DNA from 3 places in the Sporosarcina sp. P17b genome. Region 3 is predicted to be linked to each of the others. Evidence: riboswitches for the same ligand, from Rfam matches in the RefSeq annotation. Region 3 holds a riboswitch; each other region holds the start of a gene.

Region 1 (3,143 bases), on a different contig from region 3:
TGATAGCGTGAACGCCTAATTCGCATAGTTTTCTTGCAAGTACTACATCGTCTGACGTATAGGGTAGTACAATGAAACCTTCCTCTAACAGCATTTCAGACGCACGTAATGTTTCCACTGGATCAGGAAGTAATGAACGGCTACAGCCGATGATTTCCACCTTTACCATGTCGCAAAGTCCCGAAGCTTTGGCGAGACGTGCGATATGTACGGCTTCTTCCGCTGTGCTGGCGCCTGCGGTATTCGGAAGCAATGTATAGCGCGTTAAATCAAGTTGTTCGAGAAAATTGGGTTGCGATGCTTCAAAAATATCCATGCGTCGTACTGCGAACGTCAGGATCTCTGCTTCTGATACCGCCACTGCTTGCTTTTGAATATCAAATGAAGGATATTTCCCCGTGCCTAGTAATAAACGTGAAGAGAATTCTTTATCTGCAATTTTTAACATGTTCATCCGCCTCCTACAAAATGTATGATTTCAATTTGGTCTCGGTCCATGATCGGTGCGTCGTAGTGATCTTTCTGCAAAATTTCCTTGTTTTTCTCCACGATCAAAATACGATCGCCAAGTCCTAAGTGCTCAAGTAACTGCTGGATCGTCCCTACTTCAGGAATGACGGGATACGATTTGCCGTTTAGATCAATCATTTTCTCCATGAGATACCTCTCCTTTTCTATAACTCTGCAAAGTTTTCAGTGAACGCATAGGGGATAATACGGCGACGCCTGCCACGTGGTTTTGCTGTAAATTAGGTAAGTGATGCGGCTCAATTCCACCAATTGCATACACAGGAATCGAACTACACTGTGCAATAGAAAATAATTCTTCCGTTCCACGCGCTGGCAGCCCAGGTTTCGATGGCGTATCGAAGACATGCCCGTACAATAGCCAATCTGCACCCTTATTCATAGCTAGCTTTGCCTCTTCCAATGAATGAATCGAGCAACCGAAAGAGAGCTCGGGGAATTCTTGATGTGCATCCTGTAACGACATACCATAGCCAGTCAGTTGCACTTTTTTGAGCTTCAGTCTTCTAGCCAAGTGAGGTCTGGCATGAAGAGTAAGCTTGTCGAGTGGGAATTCAGTACTTGCCAGACGCGTAACTAGATCTACTAGCTGTTCATCTGACTTGGACTTTTCCCGCAAAATGATGGCATCAAGAAACGGTGCTGTGCGCAACAAATGTAGTGTCAGTTCATCCACCGAAAGACGGTCGTCAGTCACGCCCAATAATTTCATTCATTCCCCTCCAATAGAAAAAACCACTTCCCGAATCGGAAAGTGGTAGAAATGTCGACAGAAATACATACGGAACGACTCGCCACTTCCCTCCGCAGGTGCTAACCTGTTCAGGTAATAAGGGTTTCAGAGCCACACTCTTTTCTCAGTCCTTGTAAAGGATTCCCCTAATGGTCAAAATATTTGATTTTCAGAACTAGCCTATCACGTGTACGGTAGAATGAAAAGCGTTTCTTTTATAAAAGCAATAAAGCATCCAAATCTAGAATTTCTACTGCTTTCATACTGGGCTGGCGAATCCAGCCAGACTCTTCGAAAGCGCTTAATTTTCGACTGATTGTTTCAGGTGTCGTCCCTAGGTGAGAGGCTAGGTCTTTGCGACTCATTGGTAATTCGACTATCAATTGTCTTTGTTCTTCTGATAAGTCAACTAGGTAAAGGGCGATACGCGTTTCTGCTGATTCCATACCGATTCGTGCCGCCCGTTGTTCCGTTCGGGCGAGGCGGGAGGAGAATTCCTCCAACATCTTCAATGAAATTGCGGGGTGCTCTTGTAGAAGTTGCTGCATTTGGTCCCGTTGAATAACACATAGTTCTACGGGTTCAAGTGTTTCTGCATAGGCGTCATGAGGTTTAGCATCAAATAACGATAGCTCGCCTGTGAAATCTCCGGGTTGTAGTATTCGTACGATTTGCTCTTTGCCGTTTTCTGATAGGCGATATATTTTGATCCGTCCTTTGTGCAATATATACAAGCCTTCGGAGCGGTCGCCTTCATTGTAAATAATTTGTCCACGCGGGTAGGGGGTGCTTCGCGCAAGTTCTACAATGTGCTTCATCTGATCTTTTTCCAAGTGATTGAACAGTGGAACAAGTGATACACACATTCGATGATCGGTCGTGTCATTGTGGGGCTGCTGACTCATTCACTTTCACCTCGCTTACATTTCGTTTGGACGCTTTGTCACTAGTATAGCGTATTAATCGAATGGCGTTCAATATGACAAGAAGCACACTTGCTTCGTGGATAAGCATGCCGGATGCTAGGAAGACTTTGCCTAGCAGTACACCGATTAGCAATAAAACTACTGTGCCAACTGCGAAAAATGTGTTTTGCTTCATATTGTTCACAGTCGCTTTCGATAATGCATAGGCGTGGGCGAATTGATCTAGTCGATCCGCCATCAAGACGATATCCGCTGTTTCCATGGAGATGTCTGTTCCGCCTTTACCCATTGCCAGTCCGATATCTGCAGTGGCGATTGCCGGCGCATCATTGATTCCGTCACCTGCCATCGCTACTCGATGTCCTTGCGCTTTCAACTTTTGGACAGCGGCTACTTTGTCTTCAGGTAACAGCTCTGCATAGACGCTGTCGAGACCAAGTTGTTCGCCAACGAGTCGGGCAGTGTGTACATTGTCGCCCGTTAGCATAATCATTTGTTTAATACCATTTCTTCGTAGTTTAGCTAGGGCAGCCGCGGCTTCTGGACGGATTTGATCCGCTATGGAAATAATACCTGCGATTTCTCCACCAATACTGATGAACACGGCTGTGTTACCTGCCTTTTCTCGCTTGGATGCATACTCTTCTATAGTTGGAGAGATAGCTATACCTTGTGAGATCATCAGCTTCCGGTTACCCGCCGCCAGTTGCTGGCCATCTACTTCAGCAAGAAGTCCGTTACCTTTAATAACTTGTGCGTCTTGTGCTTGGTGTTTTAAATGAATCAAGCGTTTTTTTGCTTCACGAACGATCGTTTGACCGAGATGGTGTTCAGACATCAGTTCAGCTTCTGCAGTTAAACGGAGTAACTCTTCTTTGTTGATGCCAAAGCTATGGATGTCAGTAACTTCTGGACGTCCTTTAGTTAACGTACCTGTTTTATCAAAGACGACAGTG
Region 2 (3,143 bases), on a different contig from region 3:
TCTCCGCTTGACCGCGATAGCCGTGAAAGTCTTGAATCTGAATTTTTTCTTGAGATGCAACTGCTTGACGGTTTTTCATCATCGATTGAAATGCTTCGGACGTTTTATATTCTTCCCAAACCCCCGGATACCAAATGCCATAGCGCTTCAGTTCTTCTTGATTGTTTGTAAAGATCGTGTCTGGAGGTCCATCCGCTATAATGACTCCTTGATCATTAAATAGCACCACGCGATCGACCCAATCGGCAATCAAATCAATTTTATGCTCGACAATGAGTACGGTTTTATTTGTAGCTGCTGCTTTGATAGCAGACCAAATTTGCTGCGTGCCTTCTGGATCAAGTAAAGCAGAAGGTTCGTCCAGAAATAATACGTCGGGTTCAAGTAATAACACTGTAGCCAATGCTAGTCGTTGTTTCATGCCTTGAGACATTTCATTGATGGGTGTATGAACGTTTTCTAAATTCAAGTCCACGCGTTTCAACACTTCCTCTATAAGAGTGGCCATCTCTTCACGCGGTACTTGAAGGTTTTCCAAAACAAATGCAAGTTCTTCATCGACATAGGTCATGCAAAACTGCGTTTCAGGATCTTGAAAAACGAATCCCCATGAGTCAGGCAGTTGGATGTCTTTTGTTTTCATTGGTAATTCGATGGAATGCGGGATAATTCCGCTCAGTACTTGCAGTAAAGTAGATTTACCACAGCCGCTTGGTCCAAGCATGAGCACTTTTTCACCAGGCTGAACGGAAAAAGAAAGATCTTTAAAAACCAGTGAATTCTCTCCTGGAAACTTCAGTCGTAAATCGGTAACACTGATGTTAGGCATAGTTGAATCATTCCTCCGTGTTTACTGATCGAGCAAAGTATATTCTTTCTTATCAACAGGGCGGATTAAAGATGTCACGCCGGTTGCTTCAATCGCTTTAACAATTAATACAGCAAAAATACCTGTGAAGATGAATGCGCTAATTGCACGTAACCCGTATTTCACTATAAGTGCCCATGTTTCAAGTGCTGCATAGCCGTAAACCAAATCGAGTCCGAAACTCGCGAGGCAAGAAGCAATACCAGCCATTCCAGCGACTACTATCGTGTAGCGCTTGTATCGGAATGCGGCGAATAGTAATTCTGCAGCAAGACCTTGCATGAACCCGTACATCAATACTTCAATCCCATGTCCTGCGAATGCAGACAAGGAAGCGCCTGCAATGCTTGCGATCAATGCGGTACCGGGCTTACGTAATAGTAAAAAGGCGAACGGTCCCACCATGAACCACATGCCGTAAATCAATTGACGTGCAACGGGGAGAATCGGTTTGACGACGGTATATAAATCGTCCCAAAACTTCATCAATACACCAAATACTACCCCGATCATGATCGTGATCAAAATATCGGTAAACTTTAATTTCTTCAAACTCTTCCACTCCTTCTTATTTGTCTATACAAAAAAGCCGTCTGAAGAGCAGACGGCCGAGGAAGGAAAGAGATTCCTGTATAATTCCATCGATTACGCTCTCTACGCTGGCATTACCCAGATCAGATTAACGGTCAGCAGTGGATTCCTCTGCTATCTCAGCCTGATTCACTCAAGCACCCGTACGGACATTTATGTAAGCAATCCTAGTATACAGCACATCAATTTGTCTGGCAACCACTTCAAAAGTTGGATGAAGTGCGAATCCCGAAGTAGGTTAATTTCGTTACAGTGTGTTGAAATCCTGTTATACTAATAGGATACAAATTAATCCTAATTGCATGCCATATACGAATTTAAATAGATTTAAAGGAGTTTTTACATGACGAAACATATAGCGTTCATTGACGTAGAAACTACAGGTATGAGAGCAGAGGCAAGCGATGTAATTGAACTCGGTGTTATGCTTGGCGAATACGATAATAACCGGATTGTTCGGGTAGCAGATGAATATTGTGAGTTTCAAGAGCCGTTCTACTCTATAACGCCAATGATTACAAACCTAACGGGCATCACTGATCAGATGGTAAGAGGGAAGTCGCTCGACATGGACAGAATTCTATCGATACTCGATCGGGCAGATGGCATTGTGGCGCATAATGCTTCATTTGACAGGGGCTTTGTCAGTAGACTATTACCGGAAACTCTTGACATGGACTGGTATTGTTCTGTTAGACAAATTAAATGGAAAAACTATGGCTTTGAGAATGGTAAGCTTCAACAATTACTGAGAGCGCATCGGATTCAAGTACAGAACGCACACAGGGCACTTGATGATGCGAAAAACTTAGCATTGCTACTGAACTCGTCGAATCCGAACCTTGAGGATGATACCTTTATATCCTACCTAATGAATAAAGCACCGATGAAAAAACCATCTAGATCTAGATTTTAATTACAAAGTGAGGGATACCAGGATAGTAATATACCCGGGTATCCTTTTTGTATTGAGAAAGTTTCATTTTCACGACCATATGTATGAAATGTGCATAGTTTTTCCACATGTATCAGCTATACTACCCTTGATGACAATAGATAAAGGGGATATTTAAATGAGTAGAAAAACGCAAGTTGTTATATTCTCATTGTGTGCATTATTGATCAGTGGATGCAGTAGTGATGCGCAATCGAATGAACAGAGTAATGAACATATGATGAACCAGACGAGCAATGAACAGCATTCTATGATGGATGGTTCGACAATGGGTAACGGACATATGAGCCATAATAATGTAGTGAGATTAAAAGATTCGACTGGTGAGAATGAAATAAACATCCCACCCTTATTAACTAGTGAAACGACAGTAGGCACCGAATATACTGTTAAGGCGCAAAAGGGAAGCGTGAACATATTTGATAATGTGACTACAGAAACTTTTGGATATAACGGAGATTTATTAGGGCCCGTTCTACAATTTAGAAAGGGTGAAACTGTAAAAATAAATACGATAAATGAATTAGATGAAGAAACAACATTTCATTGGCATGGTTTAGAAGTGTCTGGCGAAGCAGATGGCGGACCACATAAAACACTCAGTCCAGGTGAAGAAGAGACAATAGAATTTGAAGTCACACAAGAGGCGGCTACTTTATGGTTTCATCCCCACCCAGAGGGCAAGACATCTGAACAAGTATATAAAGGCTTAGCAGGACTGATTTATAT
Region 3 (3,143 bases):
TTTTTATCCGATGAACGCAAGCCGTCGAACACACTGACAGTGATGGGGAAAAAGGTGATCAGTACAGTGACTGCAACTTTTCCCCAAATGCTGTAGCCGAACCACAGCACGAAAATCGGTGCAAGCGCAATGACGGGAATCGTCTGTGACGCAATCAAAAGTGGATAAAACGCTTGCTCGATAGGCTTCTTGCTATACATCGCGATCGCAAGTGCCGATCCGATAAGTATCGAAATAATTAGGCCGATTACTATTGTTGCAGCTGTCGGAGGTAAATGGTGGATAAACAGCTCCGATTTTAGTTCCCATAACTTGAGTAGAATCGCAGATGGAGACGGGAATAAGAAGCTTTTATCATAAAGACGCGCTCCGGTTTCCCATATGCCAAGTAAGATCGCGACGAAAAGTATGGAGCTACTATAAGAAGTAATCTTTTTCATAGTGGTGCCTCCGAACGTAGCTCCATGATGAGTTGTTGCTTTAATTCAACCAGTTCTGGGCGTGCCAAGTCTCTCATCGTACGTGGTCGATCAAGAGGAACGGCTACTTCGCGAATTGTCCGCACAGGTTTTTCAGCAAGTACAAAGATACGATCAGATAGAAATAATGCTTCGTCGATATCATGGGTGATGAAGACAATGGTTTTATCGAGCCTCTTCCACTGATCAATTAGCCACTCTTGCATCGTCAAGCGGGTAATGGCGTCGAGCGCACTAAAAGGCTCGTCCAGCAATAAAATATCAGAGCCGGTTAGAATCGTTCGTAAAAAAGAAACACGTTGACGCATACCACCTGATAAGTTGCCAGGGTAAGAGTTTTCTTCACCAGCTAGCCCAAAATCTGCAAGGAGCTGGATCATCTCATCGGAAGTCGTTTTGGCACTTTGGAGTTCCACTGGCAATCGAACATTTTCTAGAATGGTTCGCCAAGGCATGAGTAAATCTTGCTGCGGCATGTAACCGACTTTTCCTAAACGCCTCGTTGCGACTTCACCGTTCAATGAAATTTCTCCACTGTCAGGATTCTCAAGGCCAGTAACTAATCGGAACAACGTACTCTTCCCGTAACCGCTCGGTCCAATGATGCTGACGAATTCGCCTTCATTTACATGCCAATCAACTTGGTCAAAAATAGCCGTCGGTTTTGAAGCTTTGGTTGCTTGATAATGAAAGGATACATCGGTAAATTCTAAAATTTTATTAGGCATATTCTTTTCACATCTCTTTTCTTCAAAAATCCACACAAAAAAACCACTTCTTTTGTGCGAAGCGGTTGCATAGTTCGGCCAAGACCGGTCATATGTCCACTTCCCTCCGCTAGCATTATCTAGAGCAGGTTTAAGGGTTAAGGCAAATAGCCTCTCTCAGCAAAAGCACCCCTAGTGTTTATCCATGTCTTATCGTTTCATATTCTAGTAAAGTAGTCAACTTTAATTCAGTAAATATTTTGAATGTCGATCAAACTATTCTTTTCACCCATTAATAGCAAGCATCTTGCATTTCATTGAAAATCTATGTAGTATAATGACTATCAGACCGAAATGGTATTACGGTCAATTTCGAAGGATGTGTCAAAATGGATCGTAGGGAAGAAATCATGTTGGCGGCTGGAAAATCGTTTACGATGTTTGGTTATAAGGCGACGACAATGGACCAAGTGGCGAAAATAGCGAATGTGGGGAAAGGTACTATTTATACGTTTTTCTCGAATAAAGAAGAATTATTTCATTCGATTGTCTGGAATATGGTGAACGAAATGAAAGAGGCGTCGGAAAGAACGGCTATAGAAGGGGCATCGTTTCAAGAGAATGCCCATGCGCGTATTATGCAGTTATTGAAGTTTCGTGAGACGCATCAGTTATTCATTAAGCTGATTGAAGAGGAAAAAGAGTTACGCACACCAGCTGTCGGGGATGTGTTAACTTCTATAGAGAAGGAAATATTGCAGTTTATTGCTAGTAAGATTGAACGCGGTGTTGCCAAAGGTGAATTGAAGCCATGTAATAGTGAACTGATCGCGTATCTATTATTCAAATCTTATTTGGCGTTAGTAGTGGATTGGTCGAAAACGCATGATGACCAGCTGACTGAGGAGCAAATCACAGATGTGTTGAACTATACGATTTTCTCTAGTCTATTGGTGTGATATGCGAATGTCGGAATACAGAGCGAGGGTTTATACTAGATGAATAAAATATTGTTTATAGTCAAACGAGATCTCCGAAATATATTCAAGAATAAAGCAGCGCTCATCGTCATTGCGGCCATCGCATTTCTACCGTCGCTCTATGCATGGATGAACATCCTGGCTTCGTGGGATCCATATTCCAATACGAAAGGCGTATCAGTAGCGATTGTTAGTGAAGATCAAGGCGCAGAAATTGAGGGTAAGGAATTCAATGTCGGAGATGAAGTAATCGTTTCGCTGACCAAGAATGATGATCTCGGTTGGCAGTTCGTGACGAAAGACGAAGCCTTAAAAGGTGTTAAGCACGGCGATTACTACGCTGCGATTATCATCCCCAAGAATTTCTCGGAAAATTTAAGCAGTATCGTTACAGACGATATTAAACAACCGACATTGGATTATTATATCAATGAAAAGATTAATGCGATTTCTCCAAAAGTAGCAGGCAAGGGCGCATCTGCTATAGTAGAGAATATCGATAGCACGTTCGTTGAAGAAGCGAACAAAGCAGTGATCAAGGTATTCAATAATCTAGGAGTGGAACTGGAAAACAATCGTGTCAATATTGAAAAACTACGCGATTTAGTTTATCAACTAGAATATGATATTCCCGACATTTATTCGAAATTGCAGCTAGTGGATAAAGGGTTAAATTTCGCGGATTCTTCTATTGATCGTGTGGATCTGGTATTGGACGATGTCAATTCGGTGCATGCGAATGCGAAAAAACTGAATGCACGATTGATCAGCAAGTTGCAAGAGAATGAAAAGACCGTGGATAATACATTGCGGGTCATTACATCCAACTTGGAGAGTGCGCAAACCGCATTCCGTAAAGTGCCTGATCTGACAAGTGAATTGTCAGGTAAAGGGGAAGATGTGGATCGTATCGTCGATTCACTGCGTGATAAGCAAGGTAAATTGGAAGATACAAATGCTAGGTTAGATGATATTTA

What was found. A riboswitch is a leader RNA that binds a small molecule or an ion and turns the genes downstream of it on or off. The one in region 3 is predicted to bind thiamine pyrophosphate.
Region 1: another riboswitch for thiamine pyrophosphate. It lies ahead of CSV76_RS09250 (thiamine phosphate synthase); the one in region 3 lies ahead of CSV76_RS07065 (ABC transporter ATP-binding protein).
Region 2: another riboswitch for thiamine pyrophosphate. It lies ahead of CSV76_RS10070 (ECF transporter S component); the one in region 3 lies ahead of CSV76_RS07065 (ABC transporter ATP-binding protein).

What each region holds. Positions count from the first base shown of each region.
Region 1 is NZ_PDYP01000006.1:99,130-102,272, forward strand. It holds gene CSV76_RS09240 (thiazole synthase) at 1-454, opposite strand, end outside; gene thiS (sulfur carrier protein ThiS) at 451-657, opposite strand; gene CSV76_RS09250 (thiamine phosphate synthase) at 641-1,240, opposite strand; TPP riboswitch at 1,311-1,419, opposite strand; gene CSV76_RS09255 (Crp/Fnr family transcriptional regulator) at 1,477-2,166, opposite strand; gene CSV76_RS09260 (heavy metal translocating P-type ATPase) at 2,144-3,143, opposite strand, start outside.
Region 2 is NZ_PDYP01000007.1:63,096-66,238, forward strand. It holds gene CSV76_RS10065 (ABC transporter ATP-binding protein) at 1-829, opposite strand, end outside; gene CSV76_RS10070 (ECF transporter S component) at 851-1,420, opposite strand; TPP riboswitch at 1,503-1,614, opposite strand; gene CSV76_RS10075 (exonuclease domain-containing protein) at 1,803-2,375, shown strand; gene CSV76_RS10080 (multicopper oxidase family protein) at 2,533-3,143, shown strand, end outside.
Region 3 is NZ_PDYP01000004.1:273,749-276,891, forward strand. It holds gene CSV76_RS07060 (ABC transporter permease) at 1-440, opposite strand, end outside; gene CSV76_RS07065 (ABC transporter ATP-binding protein) at 437-1,207, opposite strand; TPP riboswitch at 1,292-1,390, opposite strand; gene CSV76_RS07070 (TetR/AcrR family transcriptional regulator) at 1,576-2,145, shown strand; gene CSV76_RS07075 (YhgE/Pip family protein) at 2,185-3,143, shown strand, end outside.